One region of the Cytobacillus mangrovibacter genome, then DNA from elsewhere that is predicted to be linked to it. Evidence: riboswitches for the same ligand, from Rfam matches in the RefSeq annotation. Region 1 holds a riboswitch; each other region holds the start of a gene.

The links. A riboswitch is a leader RNA that binds a small molecule or an ion and turns the genes downstream of it on or off. The one in region 1 is predicted to bind lysine.
Region 2: linked by a shared signal. The riboswitch ahead of ACFYKT_RS11410 (aspartate kinase) and the one ahead of ACFYKT_RS15565 (transporter substrate-binding domain-containing protein) in region 1 are both predicted to bind lysine.
Region 3: linked by a shared signal. The riboswitch ahead of ACFYKT_RS09995 (Na+/H+ antiporter NhaC family protein) and the one ahead of ACFYKT_RS15565 (transporter substrate-binding domain-containing protein) in region 1 are both predicted to bind lysine.

Annotation. Positions count from the first base shown of each region.
Region 1 covers NZ_JBIACJ010000008.1:131,481-141,882, forward strand. Annotated here, with positions in the region: gene ACFYKT_RS15530 (sensor histidine kinase) at 1-49, opposite strand, end outside; gene ACFYKT_RS15535 (response regulator transcription factor) at 42-728, opposite strand; gene ACFYKT_RS15540 (carbohydrate-binding domain-containing protein) at 962-3,187, shown strand; gene ACFYKT_RS15545 (sulfite exporter TauE/SafE family protein) at 3,412-4,146, shown strand; gene ACFYKT_RS15550 (hypothetical protein) at 4,256-4,723, opposite strand; gene ACFYKT_RS15555 (hypothetical protein) at 4,729-5,496, opposite strand; gene ACFYKT_RS15560 (hypothetical protein) at 5,579-6,421, opposite strand; lysine riboswitch at 6,692-6,874, shown strand; gene ACFYKT_RS15565 (transporter substrate-binding domain-containing protein) at 7,027-7,875, shown strand; gene ACFYKT_RS15570 (amino acid ABC transporter permease) at 7,935-8,699, shown strand; gene ACFYKT_RS15575 (amino acid ABC transporter ATP-binding protein) at 8,720-9,463, shown strand; gene ACFYKT_RS15580 (FecCD family ABC transporter permease) at 9,706-10,402, opposite strand, start outside.
Region 2 covers NZ_JBIACJ010000005.1:215,236-225,637, forward strand. Annotated here, with positions in the region: gene racE (glutamate racemase) at 1-172, opposite strand, end outside; gene ACFYKT_RS11375 (MarR family winged helix-turn-helix transcriptional regulator) at 183-641, opposite strand; gene ACFYKT_RS11380 (helix-turn-helix domain-containing protein) at 821-1,045, opposite strand; gene ACFYKT_RS11385 (acyl-CoA thioesterase) at 1,193-1,657, opposite strand; gene sdhB (succinate dehydrogenase iron-sulfur subunit) at 2,084-2,845, opposite strand; gene sdhA (succinate dehydrogenase flavoprotein subunit) at 2,865-4,616, opposite strand; gene ACFYKT_RS11400 (succinate dehydrogenase cytochrome b558 subunit) at 4,691-5,299, opposite strand; gene ACFYKT_RS11405 (YslB family protein) at 5,688-6,143, shown strand; gene ACFYKT_RS11410 (aspartate kinase) at 6,199-7,428, opposite strand; lysine riboswitch at 7,580-7,759, opposite strand; gene uvrC (excinuclease ABC subunit UvrC) at 7,863-9,635, opposite strand; gene trxA (thioredoxin) at 9,735-10,049, opposite strand; gene ACFYKT_RS11425 (electron transfer flavoprotein subunit alpha/FixB family protein) at 10,244-10,402, opposite strand, start outside.
Region 3 covers NZ_JBIACJ010000004.1:298,008-308,409, reverse strand. Annotated here, with positions in the region: gene ACFYKT_RS10025 (M23 family metallopeptidase) at 1-918, shown strand, start outside; gene ACFYKT_RS10020 (ABC transporter ATP-binding protein) at 965-1,672, opposite strand; gene ACFYKT_RS10015 (ABC transporter ATP-binding protein) at 1,665-2,453, opposite strand; gene ACFYKT_RS10010 (branched-chain amino acid ABC transporter permease) at 2,455-3,402, opposite strand; gene ACFYKT_RS10005 (branched-chain amino acid ABC transporter permease) at 3,414-4,289, opposite strand; gene ACFYKT_RS10000 (ABC transporter substrate-binding protein) at 4,409-5,611, opposite strand; gene ACFYKT_RS09995 (Na+/H+ antiporter NhaC family protein) at 5,966-7,534, opposite strand; lysine riboswitch at 7,686-7,880, opposite strand; gene ACFYKT_RS09990 (HD-GYP domain-containing protein) at 8,020-9,105, opposite strand; gene ACFYKT_RS09985 (YunC family protein) at 9,301-9,603, opposite strand; gene ACFYKT_RS09980 (DUF72 domain-containing protein) at 9,724-10,402, opposite strand, start outside.

The DNA of each region.
Region 1 (10,402 bases):
AAGCCATAAATTTCAATTGCTGCTTACGAAAAATTGTTTTTTTAAACATTTCCTTCACCATTTTCAGATAGCATATAGCCAAGACCCCGGAAGGTTTTAATATATTGATCATAGCCGAACTTTTTTAAGTTTTTTCTTAATTTACTTGCGTATACTTCTACAACGGTTGTAGAGGTATCTGATTCGAATCCCCAAATTCGATCAAAGATTTGTTCTTTCGTTACGATCGAATTTTTATTGTTGATCAAGTACTCCAGCAAGTCGAATTGTTTTCCATTAAGATTCACCAGTTCCTCTCCAATCGAGGCCGTTTTATTTTTTAAGTTTAATTTTAACTCTTTAAAGGAAATCGCATTTTCTTCAAAATTCCCTCCTGCTCTTCTAATGATTGCCTCTAAACGCAGCATGAGCTCTTCGCGATGGAAGGGCTTTACGATATAGTCGTCCGCTCCTACTTTAAATCCTTGAATTTTATCATCAATCCCATCTTTGGCTGTCAGCATAATAACAGGGGTTGAAATATTTTTTTTCCTTAGCTGTTTTAAAACCTCATACCCATTTATGTTTGGTAACATAATATCCAGAATGATACAGTCAAAAATATTTTGTTCAGCAAGGAATAGACCCTCTTCTCCGTCAAAGGCCTGCTCTGTTTCATATATATCACCGATTGTTTCTCGTATTGTTTCTGAAAGGTATTGATCATCTTCAATAATTAATAACTTCATGATGTTCCCCTTTTCTCTTTCTATTATTGCTTAGATTATAGGACGAATTAGATTGAATGCAAAATGTTTTTTAATTTTTATTAAAAAGGCTCTATTAAACTAGCTGTTAATTTCCGTTCCAATCAACAAGTTGAAAAATCGCAGCCTAAAATTGTGTTTTAAGGTTGGATTAAGGTTTGTCCGTAATAATGTGTTCAAGAAGAATGAATTTTGATATGGAATAGGAGACGACTATGAAAAAGAGATATTTAATAGCAGCGGCAACGCTTTTATCTGCAAGCTTATTATCTGGGTGCAGTAATGATAGTGATACTGCAACAGAAAATGGCAGCAATAAAGAGATTACTGACACGATTACTAAGGCAGTGACTTATAACAAAGACGATGATTACATGGATTGGAAAAATGAAAATCCCACTTACATCGAATTAAATGGATCTGAGGCTGAGTTTGATCAATCTGCTGCCGTCCTCTTAAAGGATAGAACGCTTACGATAAAAACAGGTGGTGTCTATGTAATAAGCGGAAAGTGGGATGATGGCCAAATTGCGGTTGATTCCGAAGATAAAAATACAGTTCGGCTTGTATTGAATGGAGTGGAAATAAATAATACAGAAAATGCAGCAATTAATATCATTAATGCCGAAAAAACGATTATTTCTCTTCAAGAAGATACAGTAAATAATATTTCGGATGGAAAAGAATATCGTTTTGAAGATTCATTCTCAGATGAACCAAATGCAGCTATTTTTAGCAAGGATGACCTAACAATAAATGGTTCTGGTAAGTTAGTCGTTCATGCTAATTACAATAACGGCATTGCCAGTAAGGATGATTTAAAAATAACAGGCGGAACCATTCAAATCCATTCAGTGGATGATGGAATAATGGGCAGGGATTTAGTGGCCATTAAAGCTGGAGAGATCGCGATTGAAGCCGGTGGTGATGGGATTAAGTCAACGAATGACAAAGATACGTCAAAAGGAAACATCGCCCTAGAGGGAGGTACTTATGACATTGTAGCAGGTAGTGACGGAATACAGGCTGAAGCATCTTTATGGATTGCTGATGGTTCCTTCAAAATTGTCTCTGGAGGTGGGAGTCCAGAAACGATAAGTAATCGCGGAAGTTCTCCCGAACCATGGGGGGATAATGCAAATCCAGGGGCAGACCCGAATACACGCCCGAATGAAAATCCAAATCAAAATTCGAATGTAAAGACGAATCAGGCAACTACTGAAGAAACAGAAACAGAATCACAGAGTGCAAAAGGGCTGAAGGCTACTGCAGAATTAGCTATAGGTGGAGGAACGTTTACCATCGATTCATCTGATGATGCCGTCCACAGTAACAGCAATGTAACGATTGCAGGTGGTGAGCTAACAATTGCCTCGGGAGATGACGGAGTTCACGCAGATACCTCTCTCCAAATTAAAGGTGGAAAAATCAATGTGACCAAAAGCTATGAAGGGATAGAGAGTGAAAAAATAACTGTTTCAGACGGTGAAATTCATGTAGTTGCCAGTGATGATGGCATCAACGTTGGCGGAGGAAATGATGGCTCTGGATTCCGTACGCCATTTAGTCCTGTGAATGATGGACAAGCAAGTTCTGAAGCCGCAAATCCTGAAAACCAAATGGATGCTGAGGAAAATAGTACCCAATCAGATTCAGAAGAAAATATGCTAATTATCAATGGCGGTTATATTACAGTCGATGCAGAAGGAGACGGATTGGACGCCAATGGGTCGATTGCAATGACAGATGGGACAGTCATTGTAAATGGGCCAACATCCAATGGCAACGGCCCACTAGATTATGATGGAAGCTTTGACATGAGTGGGGGTTTTCTAATTGCTGCGGGAAGTTCTGGGATGGCACAAGCTGCATCAGAACAATCCACACAGAATTCTTTATTGATGACTTATCCTGAAACACAGAAAGCTGGTACGATCGTTCATCTTGAGGACAATGAGGGAAATACAATAACAACTTTTTCACCGAAAAAAGACTATCAATCTGTCTTTATCGGTTCCCCTGAATTAACAAAGGATACATCTTATATTTTATACTCTGGCGGTTCATCATCAGAGAGTGATTCAGATGGTCTTTATAAAACTGGAGACTATCAAGGAGGAACAAAAGTGGTAGAGTTTACGATATCTGAATCTGTCACATGGATAAATGAATCTGGTATCACAACAAGTAGAAGCACCGGTCCAGGAGGCCAGGGCGGGCCAGGAGGTCAAGGTGGTCCTGGTGAGAGCGGCCAAGGTCAACCTCAACCTGAAATGGGCGGAGGCCCTGGAGATATGTTTGGAGATTTAGATGAAGAAACAAGAGAAAAGGTTCAAGGCATTATGGAACAAGAAAGAGAGGGCACAATCACCCGGGAAGAGGCTCAGAAAAAATTAGCTGAACTTGGTGTAGAACTCCCTGGAAAAGGCGGAAGACCATAAGCAGGGCAGGCCCCTTGTCTCAATTGAATCAGCTGAGTCAAAGAACCTTTAAAAGTGTTCCGTAGTTACTTGATAAATGAAGATGATCTGAGAATACAGAAATAGGCAAAACAAATTGTTTTGCCTATTTCTATTCAATAAGTTTTACTTATCCATTTTTATAATAACTATCAAATTTATTTATACACCCTATGGATATATACTTTGAGTAAGGGGGTGTAAGTATGGAGTATGTGCTTATTTTCTTTATTGGTATATGTGCAACAACCATTGGCACACTTGCAGGTGGTGGGGGTCTAATCAGTCTGCCAGCCATGCTGCTTATGGGAATACCTGTCCACTCCGCAATCGGTGCCAATAAAGTGTCGAATACAGTTAGTTCCTTTTCGAGTTTTTTCCATCTATATAAGAAGGGTGATATTTCACTTAAAGAGTCGCTATGGATAATTCCAGTAAGTGTTGGTGGTGGAATAAGCGGCGGCTTTATTGCATCAAGAATATCAGAAGGAAATATGTATATCGTGGCAATCATTTTACTTGTATTTGCTTTTATTACTTCATTTATTGGAAAAAAGGATTTCACTGGAGATGCCCATTTGAAAATGAATAAAATAAGCATTCCAGGTCTTTATGGGATTGGGATTTACGATGGCCTTTTTGGCCCTGGCCAAGGGACATTGATGCTTTATTTATTTGGGTATTTAAATATTTCCTATATTCGAGCGGTTGGTTTTGTCCGTCTTGCTACCTTTTCAAGCTGCTTTGGCGCGGCGATTACTTATATTGCAACAGGTAAAATCATTTGGCCATTAACACTAGCGCTTCTCTTTGGCTCTGTAGCAGGTGCTCAAATTGGCGTACGTATAGCTAAAAGGCTAAAGCCGAAGTATGTAAAACCCATTTTGCGAATAGTCACCATCGCCTTAATTGTTCAGATAGTTGTGAATAATATACTTTAGGGACAGGGGGACTGGCCCACTGTTCCGATAATAGTACTAGGGTCAATATATGAAAAGGCTTCTAGCTAAAAGCAATGTTTTGTTCAAAGTTTGGAATTATTCATTCCCACTAGCTTTTAATTGAGTTCAGATGCGTTTTCCCGACTGTAATAGCTTGGTTTTCCCACATGATATCTTCTATGAACAATAGTTGATTTTTTGTGCATTGAATAATGACAGCAACCTCAGGTTGTCCTTTCATTTTTGTTAAGTGGAGCTTGTTTTTATTTGGAAAATAATACAGGGCATATCCAATGGCAAATCCAATAACTGCACCAAGGAGACCGCAAATAATTGGTCCTAAGTACAGTGTAAATCCAACACTGGCACCAATAACTGCACATCCTGTAGAACTTGCCATGCCAATTTCAAAAGCATTTGAGTGGATATTTCGTGTTCTTCCAGGAATCTGACTAGGTGCAGGCTTATCATCCATAAAAACGACAAGGATCTGATCCCTTGAAATAGAGCTATTCTCCAATACAGTTAATGCTTGCTCTAATTCAATTGATTGTTTAAAGGTTCCAATAATGATCATATGAATTACACCTGCTTATGGAAGATAAATAAATCATCATTCCTGTAACGATTTGTAAGATACTGACGTTGCGAGATACGATAAAGCTTATTGTGTTCAATCACTGTAGTATAAGCATGATAGATGGCTCCTCCCATAACAGAAGGCATAAATAATAACCAATGTGGCTGAAGAATCAAGCTTGATGCATGAAGATTTCCAAGGACTAATTGTAAAAGAGACTCATGAAGCCTTGAAAGGAATAGATAAATCCACCACCAAATCATCGTATAAAAGGATAATCCAAACCTGTGAGCATATAGCTGCCCTAATCCCGGAAAAAGGAAAGAGTAAATAGCACCAACGCTTGGTTTTTTCCTATCTAAGAATTGAACTTCAGAAGGGAAAATTCCGACATTTGGGATCTGAATATTTTTAAGGTAGGTTAGATCATATATTTTATTTTGGTAGGTAGCTAAACGGTAACTATCCCATATGGAAATCAGATAAATAATGAGATACCCGAAGGCCCATTTAGGTTGAACAACCGATTGTGCAAGTTCAAATTTCCCGCAAAAGGAATAAATCATTGCATCATTAATGTGTGCAAAGGTATTAATAAAAACCTCAGATAGTGTTAAAAAAGTTGCTCTTAAATAGTGGTTAAGAAAGAAATGCCCAAAGCCAGGAAAAACAGCAGACCACCAGGCAATCATAAGCGGGCTTTGCTTTTGAAGATATGTGATTCCAAATACACTCATTCTTGCAAGTGAAGGATTGTGTTGATTCATCATTATCGGAGCACCTCTTATGGAAGTTGCTTTACACTAGTTATATATATTCCATCATAATGTATTACAATTATTTACATTTTATTCATGAGAGTGTCATGGATAGTCTTTTATCAATGATGCCTGTTAGAAAAATAAGTAATAATGGCAAACCAATATAGTAGAATGGATCCCACCAAACAAGACTTTGAAGGATACCAAAAGACACTAAGAGCTGATTGACTGCATACATAAGTAAACCGGTTAAAGCATATTTTACCCACTTCTTTTTCCAGTTAATATTTATTATTAAACAGTAATAAAGAGAATCACATAAATAGAAAATAACTGAAAACGCAGTAGTATCGTGCTCCAGATTTGCAAACCATCCTGGACTGTATATTCGATTCGAGAAAAAAATAATTGGCAGCAGATGGGTACTGCAAGAAATGGCACCAATAATTAAATAGAGAATCAAGTTCTGCTTAAATCCTTTGGAAAGATTCAAAATCCATTGATAGAAAACCTTTGCAGTTGCAAAGTAGATTGGCAGACCAAAACCTGTATATCCTAACTTCCACCAATTATGCGAATAAATTTGAAGTTTTAGAAATAACCATTCAATACTGACAAAAACTCCTGCAAATACAATCATCCAGATCCAATTTAAACTAAAAGTGCTTATTAGAGTTGCGATTACAGGTAAAGCAAAGGCATTTGAAGTAAATGCGCCTAAGTTGTTGTCGTAATAGGGATGATCTTTGATGAAATTCGGATAATATTCATAGCTTCCTAAAAATGTAAAGATAACCGTTTCAATTATAAAGCCGAGACCAATCATTGCTAATAAAAGAAATAGGGTTTCTGTATTTCTTCTTTTAAAAAGAATAAAAATAAATATGATAATGCTTGAAATAATAAGTGCTAGAAACCAATATGAATTATGCACACTGATCACTCCGATAAATCGAGAATATATTTAATTTGCACCAATATTTGGATAGTATTCAGTTTATAAAAAAGAAATGACCCTAATCTATTAAGTATTAGAAAGATAGTAAACATAGTGACAAGGGATGGAGAGCGCTAAATACTATAAGGAGTGCAGGTGATATAACATATCTAACCTATTGGAAAAGACTACCGATTTTATCAAGTTGACAGAATAGGCTTTCTACTGTAACCTTGTTAATATAATTTAATAAGACCTCACTTTAACTGGTGAGGTAGAGGCGCGATATTTATTAGTCTTTAGTGGAGCATGAGAAGCTAGGATGCTAAGGAGAAGGAAATGTCGCCGAAGTTTGTAATATTCTCAGTATTACTTGCTGGGTCTGCAGTTAAGAACTGCAGGACTGTCTTGATAAACTTACCTGGTTTATTGAGTTGTGCTATCTCATTTAGGGAAAGAAGAGGATTCTAGGGGCATACTATACGTATAGCGACTTGAGTTCATCTCAGGTCGCTTTTTTGTTTTTAGTAAAAAGCCTAAAAGCTAGAAGTCAAGCATATACTAAAACTATTAAACTAAGAAAATAGGAGGAGAAAAGTAGCATGAGAAAAAAATTATCATTATTTTTAGTCCTAGCTATCTCAGCAATTATTATGTTAGCAGGATGTGGAACAAGCGATGAGTCAGAAGGAACAGGAGGATCAGCATCACCGAAAAAGGATACCTTTAAGGTAGGACTTGAAGCAGGGTATGCCCCATTTAACTGGACCCAAATGGATGATTCCAACGGTGGAGTGAAAATGGAAGGTAATGCAGAATATGCAGGCGGATATGATGTTGAAATAGCTAAAAAGCTTGCAGAAGGCCTTGGAAAAGAATTAGTGATTGTGAAAACCGAATGGGATGGACTTGTACCTGCCTTATTATCAGGCAAAATTGATGCAATCATCGCAGGGATGTCGCCAACAGCTGAACGTAAAGAGACAATTGATTTCACAGATAACTACTATAAATCCGATTTAGTCATGGTTGTTAAAAAAGGCGGGAAATACGAAGGAGCAACTTCTATCCAAGATTTCAGCGACGCGAAAATAACGGCTCAGCTAAATACATTCCATTATTCAGTGATTGACCAGATTAACGGTGTTAAAAAGCAAACAGCGATGGACAACTTCCCAGCAATGAGGGTAGCGCTTGAATCAGGTGTGATTGATGGGTACGTTTCAGAACGTCCAGAAGGTGTCAGTGCATCTGCTGCAAATGAAAACTTTGCTATGGTTGAGTTTACAGAAGGATTCGAGACATCTGAGGATGATACGGCAATCGCTGTGGGGATTGCAAAGGATAGCGAATTAACAGCAAAAATGAATGAAATATTGGCAGGTATTTCTGAGGAAGAACGCATCAGCATTATGGATGCTGCAATTAAAAATCAACCAGCAGCAGAATAATAATCTGGTGAAGCCGGCTGCATACTTGTAGTCGGCTTTAGTTTCTAAGGAGGAGAACAATGAGCTTAGAATGGATTATGAAAATAGTTGAAACCAATTGGCCGATGTTTTTGCGAGGAGCTGGTGTAACCCTCTTGATCGCTTTAACCGGGACAATTATAGGAGCCATCATTGGTTTATTAGCCGGCGTTATCCGTACGATTCCAATGCCTGAACGCGGTGCAAAGAAAAGCTTCCTGAAAATCATTAATATTATTCTTTCAATATATATAGAGTTTTTCCGTGGTACACCAATGATTGTGCAAGCGATGGTTATTTATTATGGTTCGGCAGCAGCATTTGGGTGGCAAATGAACCCGATCATAGCGGGAATTGTGATTGTATCGATTAATACAGGAGCATATATGGCAGAGATTGTGCGAGGAGGCATTATTTCTGTTGATCAAGGACAATATGAAGCAGCTCAGGCGATTGGGATGAATCATATTCAAACAATGAATCATGTTGTATTGCCGCAAGTTATTCGAAATATCTTACCAGCAACAGGCAATCATTTTATTATTAATATAAAAGATACAGCTGTATTAAGTGTTATTTCAATTGCGGAGTTATTCTTCCAAACCAAAACAGTTGCAGGGAACAACTTTAGATATTTTGAAGCATTCTTTATTGTAAGTATTATTTATTTTGTATTGACCTACACGGTCACTCTCATCCTTCGTGCATTTGAAAGAAAGCTGGATGGGCCAGATAGCTATACAGTTGTTGGCAATCCAATGCAGGCAGAAGCGGTAGAGGATCGTACGTATAGTGCAGATAAGTAAAAGCGAAGGAGGAGAATCATATGGAAACTGTTATTGATATTCAACGTTTAAGCAAATCCTTTGGAAGTCATGAAGTGTTAAAAGACATTCATTTCTCAGTCAACAAAGGAGAGGTGGTCTGTATCATCGGTTCCTCAGGATCAGGGAAATCTACTCTTCTTCGCTGTGTGAATCTATTAGAAAAACCGAGCGGCGGCAATATTATTTTCAATGGCGAAAATATTCTTGATGACAAGCATGATATTCATGCCTATCGGAGAAAACTCGGAATGGTATTCCAGCAATTTAACTTATTCAATAACCATAATGTGCTAGGTAATTGTGTAGTTGGACAAGTAAAGATTTTAAAGCGTTCCAAGCAAGAAGCAGAAAAGGTAGCAATGAAATACTTGAAAGTAGTTGGAATGGACAGGTACGTCAATGCAAAGCCAAGACAACTATCAGGTGGTCAAAAGCAGCGTGTTGCTATTGCAAGAGCCCTTTCTATGGAACCAGATGTGATGTTATTTGATGAACCAACGTCAGCCCTCGACCCAGAGATGGTAGGAGAGGTTCTTAAAGTCATGAAGGAGCTTGCTGACTCAGGTCTTACCATGCTAATCGTTACTCATGAAATGGAGTTTGCCAAGGAAGTATCTGATCGAGTCGTATTTATGGATAAAGGTGTTATTGCAGAAGAAGGAAGCCCGGAGCAGATATTCAATCATCCAACTGGGGAGCGCACAAAGGAATTTCTGAAACGTACGTTGAAACAAGTTAATTAGAAAGAAAAGGCTAGGACCCATTGGAAGACGACAATGGATCCTAGCCTTTTCTTATAAGATAAGAGAGTTTAACTTTTGAGTTAGAGAATTGTCTAGCTCCAGCGCCTATCGCCTATCAAACTTCAGGTCTCCTCCGCAACGATTGCGTCAACATCGGTTCGCTACCGCAAACCGTGTTTCCTTTATCGAAAGGAAGAGCCCTTCCAGTTTGTACGGCGATGATCAAGGCGCTTGCGCTTTTCTTATTTTTTCAACAATAAATACATAAAATAGGGAGCACCGATTAATGCAACCATGATCCCTGCTGAAATCCCGTCTGGCTCAACTATATTACGTCCAACCGTATCGGCAAATAACAGCAGCCATCCGCCGATCAGAACGGCAATAGGGATAAACAATTGATTTCTTGGCCCAACTAATGCTTTGGCTATATGTGGAGCCATCAGGCCAATAAATGTAATACCGCCTGTAACAGAAACGGCTGAGGCTGCTAAAGCAACAGCTGTTAGAAGCAAAACAATGCGCTCCTTCTCAATGGACACACCGACACCAATGGCTACAGGCTCATTTAGACTAAGGAGATTTAAACGGTTTGCCTTATATAAGGTAAAGGGAATGAGTATCACTAACCATGGAAGAAGGGCTAGAATAAAAGGCCAGTCAGTTCCCCAAATATTCCCCGCTAACCATTTCGCAATGAAATCCACTTTTTCCCGTTCGGCGGAAGAAATAAGGACAATCATCGCTCCGGCAAGTGCCATTGAAAATCCAACCCCAATTAAAACTAATTGGACAGGCTGGAGACCGACTTTTCTGTTATACGAAAAGGCATATATTAAGCATGCAGTAATTAAAGCGCCAATAAATGCAACAACAGGAAGCAGATAAACAAAGGAACCGGCTTCAATCGGTAGGAATAAGAAGAAAATAGCAATTGCT
Region 2 (10,402 bases), on a different contig from region 1:
TAGACATTTCCCAAGTGAAAGCCTTTACTTCTTCTGCAGGCCTTGGTCCATACGGGCAACGTGCTGTGTCACCTAAATAAATAATATTTTCATTCGGGAGCTGGCGCATCACTTCTTTAGCAACTGTTAGCCCGCCAACACCAGAATCAATGATACCAATTGGTTGTTTCAATCATACCGCCTCATTCTACGCGCATATCTTGGTGTAATTTTATTAAACTCTTTTCTAAGAGTTGAACTTCTTCATTCGAAAAGTTAATTAGCACTTCTTTTAAATATAATTGCCGCTTCCTGATAACCTCATCAATGATCCGTCCACCTTCTTCAAGGAGATGGATACGTACAACTCTTCGATCATTCGGGTCTTTCACCCGCTTAACAAGCGTATTCTTTTCCATGCGATCAACAAGATCAGTCGTTGTGCTAAATGCTAAAAACATTTTATTAGATAGTTCACCTATTGTCATGTCCCCATCTTCAAAAAGCCATTGAAGCGCAACAAATTGGGGTGGGGTAATTTTATAATTACTTAAAATCTCCCGGCCCTTTTGCTTAATAATACCGGATATGTACCTTAATTCCTTTTCAATTACCGCCACCGTATCCGCTTCTTCATTTATTTTCACATCTTCAAGTTCCACTCGAAACAACTCCCATTATACTTTTCTTTTCAGACATAAAAAATGAATACTAGCACTACTTCCCTTTTCCACTTATTTTCACCCTTTTCCGACTAAATTTCAAGAAGAAATCAGTGTAAAAAAAAGACTGCCCTACAATAATTATAACCGGCATCCCAAAAATGGAGTGCCGGTCTTAATTAAAGTTCTAGCTCTCCCATTCGAAGGAGCTCTACAACAGCTTGTGATCGCCCCTTAACACCAAGCTTTTGCATGGCATTCGAAATGTGGTTCCGAACTGTTTTTTCGCTTATAAACAATTCACCAGCGATTTCCCTTGTTGTTTTATCTTGTACTAACAGTTCGAATACTTCTCTTTCTCGTTTGGTGAGTAACGGCTTGTGAGTATATTCGTTCTCCTTCAAGTATTGTAACCCTCCTTGCCTTTCGCCAGCTATGAACCTTGGAGTGGGTATATATTTAGTCACCATATCATATGTGAAAGAAAGGTCTGAAGTGACTGCAATCCTATTGGAAGAACGTTTTATTTTTGAAAATGTGCTTTTTTTGCTTTATACATTTATATTTTCATGTGTTTGAAGTAAATTTCGCTTATCTTCCGTCCAAGGGACCCCTTTTCCTGTCTTTTTTGATATTTGTACCATTGTCCCTCTGCCAGTAAAGCAGATGGAGCCATCTTCTCTTCTTCCCATATAATGAATATCTACAGAAGATGTGCCAACTTTATTTGCCTTCACGTAAATTTTTAACTCTTCATCAAAGAATACTTGCTGCAGGAAATCACATTGAAGGTCTGCAACAACTGGAATCGTTTCATTTGAAGGCTTTACCCATTCTTGCATAAATCCTTTATATTTAAAAAATTCAATTCTTGCCATCTCAAAATACGTAAAGGGAACTGTATTATTTAAATGGCCAAACATATCCGTTTCCGAAAAGCGAACTTTAATTGGATAATAGAAATTAAAATCCTTTTCCCATTCTGTCATTTCTGTAATGTAATTTATTTTTGACATTTCCATACCTCCTGTATATATCAGTAAAAATTTATCTTTTTTTATTGAGCTGGTTTCGCAAATATTGATGTTAATTAAACAGTTGTGGTAGAGGTTGATTTTCGCTCCAGGTGGCTCGCTTTCCGCGGGGTGGGCGCTGAGCCTCCTCGGCGCGAGCGCCTGCGGGGTCTCAGCTGTCCCACTACTCCCGCTGGAGTCTCGCCACCTTCCGCTACAATCAACAATCTTTTTTGTCAAAAGTATAAATTTTTACAACCTATTCAAAAACAACAATCCTTTTGAAAAGAGCTTTTAAAAATGAATCGCTATTCACTCTATTTTAATTATAGATTAGTTTGAAAAATATGAAAAGTATCATTTACTCTATTGTATTTCCTTATCAAAAAACCCTCTTTTCCAGATTGGAGAAGAGGGCAAGTTCTGTTATTAAATTTGATCGCTTCCAAAGAAGTTCTTGAAAGATTGGAATGTGGCATCACGGTTTACTGCAGCAATTGAAGTGGTAATTGGAATGCCTTTAGGGCATGATTGAACACAGTTTTGAGAGTTTCCACACCCTTGCATGCCGCCATCTTCCATGAATGCATTTAGACGTTCTGCTTTATTCATAGCACCTGTTGGGTGGGCGTTGAATAAGCGTACTTGGTTAAATGCAGCCGGTCCAATAAAGTCCGATTTGCTATTTACGTTTGGACAAGCTTCTAAACAAACACCGCATGTCATACATTTCGATAATTCATATGCCCATTGACGCTTTGGTTCAGGCATACGAGGTCCAGGGCCAAGGTCATATGTACCATCAATTGGAATCCAAGCCTTTACCTTTTTCAAGGAATCAAACATACGGCTTCTATCAACCTGCAGATCACGAACAACAGGGAATGTGCGCATTGGTTCCAGGCGAATCGGCTGTTCTAATTGATCAACTAATGCTGTACAAGATTGGCGTGGTTTCCCATTAATAATCATCGAACAGGCACCGCACACTTCCTCTAGACAGTTCATATCCCAAGCGATTGGAGCTGTTTGTTTCCCGTTTACATCTACCGGATTCCTACGAATTTCCATTAGCGCAGAGATGACGTTCATATTTGGACGATACGCTAGTTCGAACTCTTCCTGATAAGGGGCAGAATCTGTATTATCTTGACGAGTTATTATAAAGCGAACTGTTTTTTTGTCACTCATCATTTACTCTCCCTTTCTATTAATGTTTTTTTGTATAGTCACGTTCACGTGGTTTGATCATTCCAGTATCAACCTCTTCATAGTGGAAGGCTGGCGCAGAGTTAGCATCAACGAACTTCGCCATCGTTGTTTTCAAGAACTCATCATCATTACGTTTAGGGAATTCTGGCTTATAATGAGCCCCACGGCTTTCATTTCGATTATAAGCACCAATTGTAATAACACGTGCCAATTGAAGCATATTTTGAAGCTGACGCGTAAAGAATGCGCCTTGGTTGCTCCATTTAGACGTATCATTTATATTAATATTTTGATAACGCTCTAAAAGCTCAACGATTTTTTCATCTGTCTTTAGAAGTCTGTCATTATGACGTACAACGGTAACATTATCTGTCATCCATTCGCCAAGCTCTTTATGAATGACATACGCATTTTCTGTTCCATTCATTGACATAATTTTATTCCATTTATCTTCTTCCTGTTTAACATGTCCATCAAATACAGTTGAAGAAACATCCTCAGCATGCTTGCTAAGGCCGCTAATATATTCCAAAGCCTTTGGACCGGCAACCATCCCGCCGTAAATCGCAGAAAGCAAGGAGTTCGCACCAAGACGGTTTGCACCATGCTGTGAATAATCACATTCCCCAGCAGCAAACAATCCTGGAATATTTGTCATTTGATCATAATCTACCCATAGTCCACCCATTGAATAGTGAACAGCCGGGAATATTTTCATTGGAAGCTTACGTGGATCATCCCCAGTAAACTTCTCATAAATTTCTATAATTCCACCTAATTTAACATCAAGCTCATGTGGATCTTTATGAGATAAATCTAGGTAAACCATGTTTTCCCCGTTGATTCCCAACTTCTCATTCACGCAGACATCAAAGATTTCTCTTGTTGCAATATCTCGTGGAACAAGGTTTCCATACGCTGGATACTTCTCTTCTAAGAAGTACCATGGCTTCCCATCCTTATATGTCCAAATACGGCCGCCCTCTCCACGAGCTGATTCACTCATTAGACGAAGCTTGTCATCTCCAGGAATAGCTGTTGGATGGATTTGGATGAACTCACCATTCGCATAGTAAACACCCTGCTGATACACGATTGAAGCTGCAGAACCTGTGTTAATTACGGAGTTTGTGGATTTACCAAAGATAATACCAGGTCCACCTGTTGCCATAATAACAGCATCAGCTGCAAATGATTTAATTTCCATTGAAGTTAAGTTTTGTGCAACAACTCCACGGCAAATGCCTTCTTCATCAATAACAGAACCCAGGAATTCCCAGCCTTCATATTTAGTAACTAAACCTGCAACTTCATGACGGCGCACCTGCTCATCCAATGCATAAAGCAATTGCTGACCTGTAGTTGCACCCGCAAAAGCCGTACGATGATGCTGTGTACCTCCGAAACGGCGGAAGTCAAGCAATCCTTCTGGCGTACGGTTAAACATAACACCCATACGATCCAATAAATGAATAATTCCTGGTGCAGCCTCAGCCATTGCTTTAACTGGCGGCTGATTTGCTAGGAAGTCCCCACCATAAATAGTATCGTCAAAGTGAATCCAAGGAGAATCTCCTTCACCTTTTGTATTTACCGCTCCGTTAATACCGCCTTGAGCACAAACAGAATGTGATCGTTTAACCGGTACTAATGAAAATAACTCAACCGGAGTTCCTGTTTCTGCCACCTTGATTGTTGCCATTAAGCCAGCTAAGCCGCCGCCGACAACGATAACCTTACCTTTACCCATTGTGACTCACTCCCTAATACTTAGTAAATCCGAATTAACACTATTAGATCCGAACAATTAATAGATTATTAAAATTAAATAAATGCTGTAAGCGCACGAATTCCTACAATAGAAAGGGCAACAAAGACACCAATGGTTACATATGTTGAAATTCGCTGTGAACGAGGTGTAATGGTAATTCCCCAGCTAACACAGAATGACCAAAGGCCATTAGAGAAATGGAAAATTGTAGAGATAACACCAAGTAAGTAGAACCAGAACATAAATGGATTCGAAAGGATATTCTCCATCATTTGAAAGTTAACGTCTGCGCCAAATGCTGCTTGAACGCGAGTTTGCCATACATGCCATGTGATAAATACTAGTGTAATAACACCCGATATACGTTGAATCATGAACATCCAGTTACGGAAAAAGCCAAATCTGCTCGTATTATTCTTAGCCGTAAAAGCAATGTAAAGGCCATAAATTGCATGAAATAATAAAGGCAAGAAAATTACAAAAGTCTCTAATAAAGTTCGGAACGGAAGATGTTCCATGAAACCTGCCGCTTTATTAAACGACTCTTCTCCTCCTGTTGCAAAATGATTCACTACTAGATGCTGAATTAAGAACAAGCCAACAGGAATGACACCAAGCAATGAATGCAGTCTGCGATTAAAAAACTCACGATTACCCGCCATGTTTTACCCCCCTAGTTTTTGAAGATGTTGAGGTTTCACTTTCCACTTTTATAAGCATTATGTATACAAATGTTCCACCTAAACATCACGATAAAAATAGTACTGCATATTCTTACAATTATGTGACATGTCCATTTTACTCCCAACATAATATAGCGTCAAGGAAACGATTACATAAAGTGTTCATAAAAGAGAAAATTATTAAAATATATTGGTATTACTTAAATAAAAGAAAAAACCTTATATTTCAATAGACTTCTAGGTTTTCCACATATACTAAAATAACAATAATTTCCTCTAAGAAAAATAACCTTTTTCCATGATTGGGTGACTAAAATTCAACAGTTTTGTATATAATAGAAGAATAATAGAAAGTGGGGAATACAGCTTGGGCGAATCAGCAATAGATGCAATTAAATATGAAAATACAACTGAATCAGTTCCACTATTTGGTTATGAACTTATTCGGGAAGTGCTTTTGCATGAACTATTAGGCAATGATACACCGGAAATCTTATACTGGGCAGGCAAAAGACTTGCTCGTAAATACCCAATGGACACTCTGAATGAAGTAGTTGAGTTTTTTCAGAAATCCGCTTGGGGAGATTTATCGATTGTGAAGGAATCCAAAAATGAAATGGAACTTGAATTGTTCAGCCCTATAATAAAAATGCGATGCAGTCAAAACAATCCATGTACTTTTCAACTGGAAGCTGGATTTATTGCCGAGCAAATAGAGAGTCAAAAAGAAGTCATTTGTGAAGCATTTGAGCACCCTAATAAAAAAAAGGGAAAGATCCATTTTACTGTTAAATGGGATAAGAAGGACAGTATTCTTCCATAAGTAACAAAGAAAAAAGCTTCAACCATATGATGGTTTGAAGCTTTTTTCTTTACCTTTAAGGTGTAACTAAGGTGCCCGAAAGTTTAAAAGCATGGTGCAGCACTTCAACTGCATGCAGCATTTTGGCATGTTCTACCACTGTGGATACTTTAATTTCGGAGGTGCTGACCATTTTCACTTCAATATCATTGGATGCTAATACCGCAAACATTTCAGCTGCGACCCCTGGATTGGATGCCATTCCTGAACCAACAATTGATACCTTAGCAAGTCCAGATTCTGACTCAATTCGTTCATAATTTAACTTTTCCTTGCTGTTCTCCAATACCTTGATTGTATCTTCCAGGTCTTCGTTTTTTATTGAAAAGGATAAATTGGTTAATTGATCTGCTAATATACTATGAATGATAATATCGACGTTAATATGACTTTCTGCTAGTTTTGAAAAAATAACAGAAAGACCTGTTAAGGAGTTCGGTAAACCGATAACAGTTACTCTTGTAATGTCCTCCTCAAAAGCCACTCCCCGCACAACTAAGTTTTGTTCCATTGTTACTTCCTCCTCGATAATCGTCCCAGCTTCTCTTTCAATACTAGAGCGGACTTCTAGCTGAATTTGATAATTTTTAGCAAACTCTACTGCCCTTGGGTGCAGAACTCCAGCACCTAAATGGGCTAGCTCCAGCATCTCATCATAAGATACCGCCAAAAGCTTTCTAGCATCTTTCACATAGCGCGGGTCTGTTGTAAATACACCAGTTACATCTGTGTATATTTCACATTTATCAGCTTGTAATGCTGCTGCTAATGCGACAGCCGTTGTGTCAGATCCACCTCGCCCCAAGGTTGAAATCGCCCCATCTTCTGTTATTCCTTGGAAGCCTGCTACAACAACAATCCTTCCCTGCTTTAACTCACTATCTATTCTTTCTGTATTCATGCCGATAATTCGTGCATTGCCATGAACGGGCTCTGTTATGATTCCAGCCTGCCATCCAGTAAGCGAAACAGCCGGATAGCCTCTATCAGCTAATGCCATGGCTACTAATGAAATCGTGATTTGTTCCCCTGTTGTTAAAAGCATGTCCATTTCTCTTCTATTTGGGCGTATGGATATTCCTTTTGCAAGGTCAACGAGATGGTCTGTTGATTTCCCCATTGCTGAAACAACTACGACTACATCGTTTCCTTTCTCCTTTTCTTCGATCACTCGAGTGGCTACATTTTGAATCTTCTCCGCGTCTCCAACGGATGTTCCACCAAATTTCTGCACGATTAATCCCATGATTTTCCCTCTTCCTACCCTTTTCGGTTAATCTTTTGAAGTCTCACGCAACCATTTTCAAGTGCACATCTGATTTTTAACACAAAAAAACAGCAACGAGAAACTATCTCATTGCTGTGGGATTAACGTACAAAAGAAGCATACGCACACACAGTGAGATAGCTCTCCAAGTCATTTTCAACTTGACAATCTTGCATTTATTCAATACAAAACCAGCAAAGAAAGTGATGAGACTTTCTTCACTTCGGCAAACATTCCCTTTCAAAGCTTTTCATTGAAGCTCATTCTTCTCCAAGCTTTTACTTTTGAAGTTCGCACCTCTACCTTCACTTTAGAGGAAGTTCAAAGGGTTGGTTCCTTTAAACTTACTTTAATACTATAAAGTGATATTTAATTTTTCAGTAATTATAGCATATTCATTTTTTTCAAACAATCTATTCCTGTAATTTTTTTATTAGTTCTTTTGCGACATTTAATGGAATCCCGATATTTGTGAACTCCTCAATAGGTGCATCCTTCATTTTCTTAATAGATCCAAACGTTTTTAATAGCTGCTTCTTCCTCTTTTCTCCAATTCCCGGGATATCATCAAGCACAGATTGAAATGCATTCTTCCCACGCAATTGTCGGTGGAAGGTGATGGCAAAGCGATGCACTTCATCTTGAATTCTTTGCAATAAATAGAACTCTTGGCTGTTTCTTGCAAGTGGAATCATTTCTAGTGGCTTCCCGTAGAGCAGCTGAGATGTCCGATGCTTTTCATCTTTTACAAGTCCAGATATAGGGATATCAAGACTCAGTTCATTCTCTAGTACATCTCTTACCGTTTCTACATGCCCTTTTCCCCCATCAATTATGATTAAATCCGGAAGAGGCAAACCTTCTTTTAGAACCCGAGTGTACCTCCTTCGGACAACCTCCCGCATAGAGTCATAATCATCAGGACCTTGTACAGATTTTATTTTATATTTGCGGTATTCCCTTTTCTCTGGTTTACCATCAATAAAGACAATCATCGCAGATACTGGATCCGTTCCTTGAATATTCGAGTTATCAAATGCTTCGATTCGATGGGGTGTATATATTCCAAGCTGCTGACCTAAATTTTCAATTGCTTTAATTGTTCTTTCTTCATCACGCTCGATTAAAGAAAACTTTTCCTGTAGAGCAATCTTTGCATTTTTATATGCCAGCTTAACGAGATCCTTTTTCTGTCCACGCTGAGGCTTTAGAACCTTTACCCCTAAGAATTCTTCAGCCATTTCAGCATTTACTGAATCAGGAACCAATATTTCACGCGGTTTAAAATGGTTTTCCTTTAAATAGAACTGGCCAAGAAAAGTCAATATTTCATCATCTGGCTCATCATGGATTGGAAACATCGATACATCACGCTCGATCAATTTCCCCTGTCTAATAAAGAAAACCTGCACACACATCCAACCCTTATCTACAGCATATCCAAATACATCCCGATCTGTTAAATCAGTTGAAGTGATCTTTTGCTTCTCCATTGTCGTATCAATATGGGCAATTTTGTCGCGAAACTCTTTTGCCCTTTCAAAATCTAGCTCTTCAGCCGCGGCTGTCATCTTTTCAGTTAAATCTTTCTTAATCTCCTTGTAACCTCCATTAAGAAAGCGAGTAATTTCATCAACCATTTTTTTATATTCCTGCTCACTTACATCGTTAACACAAGGGGCAAGACATTGTCCTAAGTGGTAGTAAAGACAAACACGATCAGGTAAGGTCGAACATTTTCTTAGTGGATAAATTTTGTCCAGCAGCTTTTTTGTCTCATTTGCAGCCTGCACATTGGGATAGGGTCCAAAATATTTCCCTTTATCTTTTTTTACTTTTCGCGTTGTGATTAGGCGCGGGTGCCTCTCTGCAGTTAACTTAATAAATGGATAGCTCTTATCATCCTTTAGCATAATATTGTACTTCGGATCATATTTTTTTATTAAATTCATTTCGAGAATTAAAGCTTCCATATTGGAGGAAGTAACAATGTACTCCAGGTCTTCAATTTCATTGACAAGCCTTAATGTTTTTCCATCATGTGAACCTGTAAAGTACGATCGGACTCTGTTTTTTAATACTTTTGCCTTACCAACATATATAATCGTCCCTTGACGATCCTTCATTAAATAACAGCCTGGCTGATCTGGCAAAAGCATGAGTTTATTTTTTATGATTTCATTCATGGATGTCACCTCCCTAAGCTCCACTCTATCCTATTTTGATCATACAAAAATCCCCGACTTAAATAAAGCCGAGGATTTCTTCAATTAGCTATTTTCTAATTAGGCATGTTTATTTAATAGTTCTGCAAGTGCTTCTTTTGGCTGGAAGCCAACAACTTTATCTACTACTTCGCCATCTTTAAAAACAAGTAAAGTAGGGATGCTCATTACACCATACTTTGCTGATGTTTCTTGGTTTTCATCTACATCAAGCTTTACAATCTTAACTTTATCGCCTACTTCAGAATCAAGCTCTTCTAATACAGGAGCGATCATTTTGCAAGGTCCGCACCATGGTGCCCAGAAATCTGCAAGAACTACGCCTGAACCTGTTTCATTAGAAAAATTTTGATCTGTTACATTTGTAATTGCCATATTATTTGCCTCCTAAATTTCAACTCAAAATCTAACGACAGTATATCATTAGTTTATGTAGTGAAGCTACCAATTTGCTTCACTTTGTAATTTCCCCTTCATTTCTTTTAGCTATGCATGAAGGGCATTAACACTTAAAGCTGTTTGACTAAGCAATCATGAAAACGAGCGGCTATTCGCCGCTCGTTTGATTATTATGCATTTACAACTAATTTTCTAAACTCTTCTGTTAACATTGGCACGACTTCGAATAAATCTCCTACAATGCCGTAATCAGCTACTTTAAAGATATTAGCTTCTGGATCTTTATTGATTGCAACAATTACTTTAGAGTTAGACATACCTGCAAGATG
Region 3 (10,402 bases), on a different contig from region 1:
AGCGAGCCCACTATTTACGAGCAGAGAATGGAATTATACAGAAGAATGGAATCCGTTTCACATATCCCCTGGTACTATCTCGCAGGGATTGACCAATATGAGCGGAACGTACGGCAAGCAAGAAAGGATATTCCAAAAGCAGAGGGACTTACAGGCATCTATTTCAAGCCTGAGGAATGGGCTGGCCCTTTAAATCCTGATCTATCTGATGACAATCCTATATCCATCCAGTTTTTCAATGGAATGGGTGTGGATGGGGATGGAGACGGTAAAGCATCCCTTTCAAGTGATGAGGATGTGCTATTTGCTTTCTCCCAATACCTTCTATCCTATGGAACCGACCATGATCATATAAAAATGGGCTTATGGGATTATTATAAACGAGATAAGACAGTCAGTATTATAATTGGCAAAGCAAAAATTTACAAAAAATACGGACGTTTAAACCTTGATGAGCATGCATTTCCGGTTTCGTTAAGAAGTAATTATAGTTATAAAAATACATGGGGCGCTGCACGGGGCTGGGGCGGAAGAAGAATGCATGAAGGAACCGATATTTTTGCCGATTACGGTGTTCCTGTTCGAGCTACCGCGTATGGAATTATCGAAATGAAAGGCTGGAATCGTTTCGGAGGCTGGCGAATTGGCCTTCGGGACATTAATAATAATTATCATTATTTTGCCCATTTAAGCGGCTTTGCTAAAGACTTAAAGCTTGGTCAAATTGTTGAACCAGGCCTGCTGATTGGCGGAGTAGGAAGTTCTGGATACGGACCGCCTGGTACATCTGGAAAATTTCCACCCCATCTCCACTATGGCATATATAAGGATAATGGACGCACAGAATGGTCCTTTGACCCCTATCCTCATTTAAGACTATGGGAGCGACAGGAACGTGCAAGAGCAAAGGCAAAGTAATCTCTAAAGACGAAAAACCCCAAACTTGGGGTTTTTCGTCTTTAAATTAATGTCCACCAAGGTAGGCATTTTTGATTTCTTCACTTGCTTGAAGTTCTGCTGCTGTACCAGAAACAATAACACGACCCGTTTCAATAACATAAGCGCGGTTAGCAATTGACAAAGCCATATGCGCATTTTGTTCAACCAATAGAATCGTTGTTCCATCTCGATTAATGTCTTCAATAATTTGAAAGATCGTTTTCACCATTAACGGTGCTAATCCCATTGAAGGCTCATCAAGTAAAAGGAGCTTTGGCTTTGCCATAATTGCCCTGCCCATCGCCAGCATTTGCTGTTCTCCCCCAGAGAGCGTTCCAGACAATTGCTTACGACGCTCCAGTAAACGTGGAAATGTTTTGTACACCTTTTCAATATCCTTTTGAATCTCTTTCTTGTCCTTTCTTAAAAAGGCACCAAGCTCCAGGTTTTCTTCAACTGTCATATTCGCAAAGACTCTACGTCCTTCTGGCACATGAGATATTCCTGATTTCACAATCTCCTGTGCAGGTTTTCCAGCAATCGAACTTCCCAAATATTGAATCGTTCCATTCTTTGGTTTAAGAAGTCCAGACAAGGTCTTCAGAAGAGTACTTTTTCCCGCTCCATTCGCTCCAATCAGAGTGACAATTTCCCCTTCATTTACCTCTAAGGAAACCCCTTTAAGTGCATGTATGTTTCCATAATAAACATTCATTTGATCGACGTTAAGCATGGTCGTTCGGAACCTCCTCTCCTAAGTACGCCTCGATGACTTTCGGATGATTACGAATTTCTTCTGGTGAACCTTTTGCAATAAGCTGTCCATGATCTAATACATAAATTCTTTCACAAATCCCCATGACTAAATTCATATCATGTTCAATTAATAAAATGGTCAAATCAAACTTATTTCGAACAAAGGCGATTAATTCCATTAGCTCCTTCGTTTCTTGCGGATTCATCCCAGCTGCTGGTTCATCAAGCAATAATAGACGTGGCCCAGCTGCTAAAGCTCTTGCAATTTCTAATCTTCTTTGCTGACCATACGGTAAATTTTTTGCTACTTCATCTTTGTATTGATCAAGATTAAAAATCTTAAGAAACTCTATAGATTTTTCTTCCATCTCTTTCTCCCCAGAAATATGTGAAGGCAGACGCAAAATAGAACTTAAAATAGAATGCTTTGCTAAAGAATGATAAGCTACTTTTACATTATCCACTACAGACAGTTCATTGAATAATCGAATATTTTGGAATGTACGGCTGATCCCTCTCCGTGTAACCTGATAAGGGGCTAGTCCATTCAGTTTTTTTCCTTCAAATTCAATACTTCCTTCGGTAGGTACATAAACACCTGTTAGTAAGTTAAAACATGTTGTTTTCCCAGCTCCGTTTGGTCCAATGAGCCCAATAAGCTCTCCCTGATGGATTTCCATATTTAAATCCGAAACAGCCTTAAGTCCTCCAAACTGGATGCCGGTATTACGAACCTGCAGTAAAGGCGTACTTCCCATACTAGTTACCCCCTTTCACACTCTTCACATTTTTCCACTTACCGAAGATATCTGTGATTTCTCGAGTCCCCATCAATCCTTGTGGACGATATAGCATAACGATTACAAGCACAAGGCTATAGATAATCATTCGCGTCTCAGGATAATCCTGTAAGAAGGTTGAAACGAGTGTAAGAAGGATAGCGGATATAACAGCACCAGAAAGACTGCCAAGCCCACCCAAAACAACAAAAATTAAAATATCAAATGATTTAAGGAAGCCAAAGTTTGTTGGCTGTATAATATAGAAGTTATGTGCATATAATCCGCCTGCAACCCCTGCAAAGAAGGAACCTAAGGCAAAAGCGATTACCTTATAATAAACAGTGTTAATTCCCATCGCATCTGCCGCAATTTCGTTTTCTCTAACGGAAATACATGCACGTCCATGTCTTGAATTTGTAAAGTTCATAATAACGACGATCGTAATAAATAGGCAAATGAAAGTGTACGTCCAATTCGTTAAGTGGGAAACTTGCATCCCTGCCGCTCCACCTACATAATCAATATTTAAGAATACGATCCGGATAATTTCTGCAAATCCTAAAGTAGCAATCGCCAGGTAATCCCCTTTTAAGCGAAGACTTGGAATCCCGACAATAAGACCAGCTAAAGCGGCTACAATCCCACCAACTAATATAGCAATTGGTAATGGCAGCTGTAATTTCATAGTGAATATAGCCGAAATATAAGCCCCTACTGCTAAAAACCCAGCATGTCCAATCGAGAACTGGCCCGTAATTCCGATGACTAGATGAAGACTGACTGCTAAGATGATATTAATGCCAATAAAAATGAGCGTATTAGAATAGAATTGATTTAAGATACCGGCGTTGATGAGAAGTTGAACCGTTCCATAAAGTACAATTGATAAAATTAAAAAGAGCCAAAATCCTTTTACCTTTTTCATAGACTTCCCACCTACACTTTCTCTCTAGCATTTTTACCGAAGATGCCCGACGGTCTGAATAAAAGAATTAATATAAGAATAATAAAGGCTGCCGCATCTCTCCATAGAGAGTAGCCTAATGCACTTACCACTGTTTCCACAACTCCAAGTACGAGACCTCCGACCATTGCACCTGGAATAATTCCGATTCCGCCTAAAACAGCCGCAACAAACGCCTTTAAGCCAGGGATAACTCCCATAAGTGGTTCAATTTTTGTATAATACACACCAAAGAATACACCTGCCGCTCCTGCTAAAGCTGAACCAATAGCAAATGTTGCAGAAATGGTTGTATTTACATTGATCCCCATTAAACGGGCAGCATCCATATCATGGGAAACAGCACGCATAGCCTTTCCAATCTTTGTTTGATGAACAATAAATTGTAGAAGGATCATTAGAATAATTGAGACAGAAAGAATTAAAATGGATTGACTGCTTATTTGTGCTCCAAAGAAGTCAAATGTTTTATTAGATAATACATTTGGATAAGCTTCAGGTTGTGCACCTCTAAAATAAATAACTACATATTGTATGAGAAGAGATAAACCAATTGCCGTGATTAATGCAGCAATCCGAGTGGCATTTCGAAGTCGTCGATAAGCAATCCGCTCAATCAGTACACCAAATAGAGCACAGACAACCATTGCCAGCAATAATGCAGGAAAGAAGCCTAGGCCCCAACCTGAGATGGCATAAAAACCGACAAAAGCACCAATCATAAAAACTTCGCCATGAGCAAAGTTAATTAATTTAATTATTCCATAAACCATCGTATATCCTAGCGCGATCAATGCATAGATACTGCCGAGTGAAATACCGTTTATTAATTGCTGTATCCATTCCATGAATTTTCACTCCCTCAACTAAAATGCGAAAAAAGCTTACACTCCAAAAACTTACATTTTTTGCACCCTTTTCAATAGAAATGGGAGGATAGATTATCCCCCCATTTCTCCAGCTTCTCTTAAGGATTAACCTTAGATTTGAAGACTTGCTTCCCATCTTTATGTTCTAAAACAGTCGCTGATTTAATTGGGTTGTGTAGTTCGTCAACAGTAACAATACCAGTTACAAGCGCTAAATCTTTAGTAGCTGCTAGAGCATCCTTAATTTTCGTTGCATCCGATGTACTGCCAGCACGCTTCATTGCATCTGCTAAGAAGTAAACTGAATCATAGCCAAGTGCATTAAATGCATCAGGCGACTTTCCATCATACTTTTCAGAGAAACTAGTTACAAATTTTTGAATCGTTTCATCTGGATCTTGTGCTGAGTAATGATTTGTTAAGAATGTGTTATTTAAAGCATCTGCACCAGCTAAATCAACAAGAATTGGTGAATCCCAACCATCAGCTCCCATAAATGGAACATCAATACCCATTTCACGAGCTTGCTTAATAATTAAGCCTACTTCTTCATAATAACCAGGGATAAAGATAAACTCTGGATTTGCAGATTTAATACGTGTTAATGTCGAACGGAAGTCCGTATCTTTTGCCACATAAGATTCTTCTGATACAACTTTTCCACCTGCACCTTCAAACGTTTCCTTAAATGAAGCTGCAAGGCCTTTTGCATAGTCACTCGCATTATCTGCATAGATAGCTGCATTTTTCACTTTTAAATCTCCAGAAGCGAAATTAGCTGCAACTGTTCCTTGGAATGGGTCAATGAAAGAAGTACGGAAAACAAATTCATTCACATCTCCATTTGTTCCAACTGTTACGTTCGGGCTCGTACCAGATGGTGATAATAGAATCGTTTTATTAGAATTAGCAATTTCAGCCTGTGCTACTGAATTTCCACTAGTAGCCGCACCAATAATAGCCGTTACTTTATCTTGGTTTGTTAATTTAATCGCTGCGTTCGTTGCTTCTGCAGCATCAGATTTATTATCTACTTTGATAATTTCGATTTTCTTTCCATCTACTCCGCCACTATTGTTGATTTCTTCAACAGCAAGCTCAATCCCTGCCGCTATCCCTTGTCCATATGAAGCAACAGGACCTGAAAGCTCAAGGTTCGCACCTATTTTAATGGTATCTCCACCACTAGAACCTTTTGAGCCTTCTGTACCAGCTTTTTCCCCACCGCCGCAGCCAGCTAATAATCCAGCTGCCAATGTTGAAGCCATAAGTACTGAAGTAATCTTTTTCTTAAAAAACATCCCTAATCCCCCTTTGTCTGATTGTTCCGATAATTAAAAGCGTAATCTTGCATTTGTATCTGGTTATACGCAGGCCCACACTCTCTCATAACCTTTTCAAATAGCCCGACCATACTCCTAACTTTCTGAAACAAAATGTAAAATATGATATTTTCTAACTACTTGCTCTAATCTAAAAATAGTATAATATTTTTAGAGTTATCTGTCAAAACAATATTTTAGCAAGATTATAATTTTTCAAAATATTTATTCTTTACAATTACATTAGAATTATTTTTTCTTCTATTATTTTTTTACTATCAAAACATTTGAAAAGGCTCTCTCAACATGAGAAAGCCTTTTCCTTTATATTATTTATGTCTCCTGCCAGTCCACTTTTGAAATTCTGCCAGCTATTATAGCAAAAAGAATAAGTAGAAGTGCAACTGCTAAGAGAGCAAGAACCGTACTGCCCGTAAATCCAATCACTAAATAGCCAATTCCTGCAATTATAGCTGAGGTCACAGCATATGGAATCTGCGTCATTACATGATCCATCAAATTACATCCTGCACCAGTCGCTGAAAGGATGGTTGTATCGGATATCGGTGAACAATGGTCACCAAATACAGCACCAGCTAACACGGCTGCTAAAGCCGGCAATAAGAGACTTACATCTGTTGCGGCTGCAATATCCCCAGCAATCGGAAGGAGTATTCCAAAAGAGCCCCATGATGTTCCTGTACTGAATGCCATAATACAAGCGATAACAAAAAGGATAAACGGCAGAAATGAAGAATTTAAATTTGTGCTATCTGCAATGCCAGCTAAATACTTTCCTGTTTCTAAACGTCCGATTAAATCAGCAATAGCCCAAGCAAATAAAAGGATATACACAGCTGGAAGCATCGACTTTGTCCCTGCCCAAACTCCTTTTCCTAAGACATTCCCGTTTACAGCTTTTAATATAACCACTTGACGGATAAAAAAGCCTAAAGTTACGATTAACCCGAGAAGCCCGCCTAGAATCAATGACTTGGTAACATCCGTATATTCAAAAATAGCTAGGATCGTTTTTTCCTCAGCCGCTTCATAGCCTGTCCAAAGCATTGTCCCAACTGTTCCAACAATTAGGGCAACAATCGGCCATACTAAATCCCCAACAGTTCCTTTTGAACTAGTCGGCAAATCCTCTTTCAATTCTCCTGCAGCTGGCTTTGAAGGATCTGTAACCAGTCCTTCCTTTACAGCACGCAGTTCATGCACTCTCATCGGTCCAATTTCCACATTTCTGAAAGCAACAATGAACACCATTGCCAAAGTGGCCCAAACATATAAGTTCATCGGAATTATTTGCATAAATGCAGAGAATGCGGAGTAATCTGTTATATTATGTGTTGCTAGAATCGTTCCGATTAACGCAATGATTGAAGCACCCCAGCTAGACACAGGTGAAACAACACATATAGGTGCTGAAGTTGAATCAATCAAATAAGCTAACTTCGCTCTTGATACCTTCTGACGATCAGTGATTGGCTTTGAGATTTGACCAACTGCAAGCGCATTAAAATAATCATCGATAAAAATGATAATACCTAAGACGGCTGTAACGATTTGTGCACCTATTCGGGATTTCACTCGCTTGATTGCCCATTCACCAAACGCTCGGCTTCCCCCAGAAATAGAAATAAAAGATGTAATAATCCCTAGTATGATTAAGAATAAAAGGATATAAATATTCGAGTAATTCATTTCCCCATCTGATACAAAGATGCCTTTTACCGAATCATAGATGGTACTTATGGTGCCTGTTATACTAAACTCTGCTAGTAATAGAGAGGCTGATACGATTCCTACACCTAAGGATATCAAAACCTTCCGTGTAAATATGACCATGATAATCGCCAAAAATGGCGGGATTAGTGAAAAAATGGTATTTTCCATTTTTGTTCCTCCTCTTAATTAGTATGAGATATACGTTTGAATACTAATCCTTTATTTAGAGGGAATTGATAATAATAGAAGAAAAATAAAAAAAGAATAACGATAGAGATTGTCTACCATTACTCTTTATTAAGTAATTAGATTCTCCATCACGTCCTGTAGCTCCCCAATATGAAGGAAATCAAGCACTTGGCCTCCATAATGATAGTGTTACCCTTATTCAAAGTAACCCCAACAAATTATTGTTGACACAATTCATTTGCTTCGGCAAAATTCCCTTTTAGCTGTAATCACTGTTGTCATCCTCACACAGCTTACTCTTGAATTCCGCGCCTCTACCCCATCGGATATGATAAGGTTTATTTAATTGTATATTACTATATCAGAATAACAGAATGCTGATAAGCTATTGTCATTAAGTATAATAAATACTTTTTATGAAGTTCCTCTTTATTATTGACAATTCTTGTTAACATTTCTGCTATCTAAAAAGTTGTGTCACAAGCAGTCACAACAATATTTAACTCTATTTTCAAGTCTAACTCATATGGCTCTACCTGTTCACCATCATGCTCCATAATTCGAATAATAGGCCGGTCACCTAGACCTGTATTTTGCCCAGAAACAATTCCCTTTCGGCCATCACTCAGTTCAACTGTTATCCCAACCGGGTAAATAGCAACAGCATAGCGGAAAGCTTCAACAACTTGCTTCTCAAACAATGTTCCTGAACCTGCATAAAGAATCTCTAATCCTTCATGCGGAAGCATCGCTTTCCGATACACACGATTGGAAGTTACCGCATCAAATACATCCGCCACAGCTATGATTTTTCCGAAATAATGAATATCCTTTCCTGAAATCCCTCTTGGATATCCTGATCCATTAATCCGTTCATGGTGCTGATAGGCACAATGAGCAACCAATAAGGGAATCGTTTGTACCTTCCTCAATATTTGAAAACCTGCCTCAGCATGTTCTTTTATCGCAATATACTCTTCTTCCGTTAATCTTCCCGGCTTTAACAATACATCTAAAGGTACTTTCAACTTTCCAATATCATGAAAAATGGCTCCTAAACCAAGGGTTTCAAGCTCCTTTGGTGAAAGCTTCAGCTCCATTCCGATCGCTAAAGAATAGAGCGTCACATTTAAGGAATGGGTAAATATATAATTATCGTAGGAAAAAGCATCAGAAAGCAGATTTATTAATTCCTTATCCTCCGCTAATTCAGCCATTAAAAAACGGATCAATTCTGATAGACGCCTCGAAGCTTTTTCAACAACGAAAGAATTGGTTAAGTTAGCATCCTTTTGAATTTCAAGGAAAATCGAATTAATTGTTTGAATCGCTTCCCTGCGAACTGGATCTGAAAGAGTGCTCTTGTATTGAATATCTTCTGTTTGATTATCTTTTATAAAGATATAACTAATACCCAAAGCTTGAAGACGCTGAATCATTCCTTCCTTCAGCACTACACCTTCGTTTAGTAATATTTGTCCTGTTTCATTATAAATAGCTCTAGCAAGAATTGTATCGACCTCTACAGATGTTGTTGTCACTAATCTCATAAATTACTCCTATACAATTTCCGTAGTTTTTTCATTTTCGTATTCATAAATAATCACCTTTATCCATCATACCTTTTTTCGCCAATAAGTGACAGATGCCACTGCCACTTTGTCGAAAAATATTGACAGTTTATTCATTTAAAGAATTTAGTAAGAATAAAAAAGGCAGCCGGAATGAACTTTCCGGCATGCCTTTTATATCATTTTAAGAAGGGCCTCTTTTCCTATCATACCTTTATGAATCCCTAACGATTCTGCTTCATAGGTAACAGATTCTAATGGTGCCTCCAGAAGCTGTTCGATCGTTTTTACACCCACAGCTCTGCCGGCAATTACTTTGCGATCCTTTAACTTCTCATTTAGCAACGCAACATCTAGGGCACCACACATGATATATCCTTTATCACTTGTTACAACAAGTAAATTGGTTTTTGGCAATTCCACCGAGACACACAGGAATGTATGGCCCTTTATATCAATCGGCTTTAAATCAATCATGATCTTACACTCCTTTCCTACCCACTACAAACTATGCTAGTGACTAAAAAAGCGTGTAATATCACCAAGCCTACTTTTATATTTCAAGTATCATATTCGTTGGCCCTACATGGATAGGCATTAAAACAATTCCAATTGTCTAGGGGCAAGATCGGTATATTCAAGATTCAACATTTGGATAAGTTGCTTGGCATTATCAGCAGCATCTCCGCCAGAATTATTGTTAAAAACTACATACACCTTCTTACATGCTTCATCTAACTTCTTCAAGTACTCTGCCCACTCAGCAAGCTCCTTGTCATTGTATCTATAAAGATAACGCACTTCTCTCCAGTTAGGGGCATTCTTCTTTTGCCAGCCATGTACATTCCGCCCATGAAATCTTACTAATACCTTTTCCGTATTGGCTGGTTCAAGCACAATCGGTATCGAACCTGCTCCTGCCTGCGGCTCATCACAAATAGTATGAATCCAGCCTTCATCCTTTATAAATTGGATCGTTTTTTCCTTATACTCTGGTTTATACCATGACTGGTGGCGGAATTCTATCGCACAAGGAAGTTCTCCCATTTGCTCCTTACACCAACGCAAATAATCTACATTCTTTCTTCTACAATCAAACCAAGGCGGAAATTGAAAAAGAACCATCGCCAACTTATTTTGATATGGTTCCAATGAATCCTTACATGCAGCAAACATCTCACCTTTATCTTTATAAGGGATCTCTCCTCTTTCATGACCTGTCATTCCCTGATAAGCCTTCACTATAAATTGAAAATTATCTGGAGTCTGCTCTACC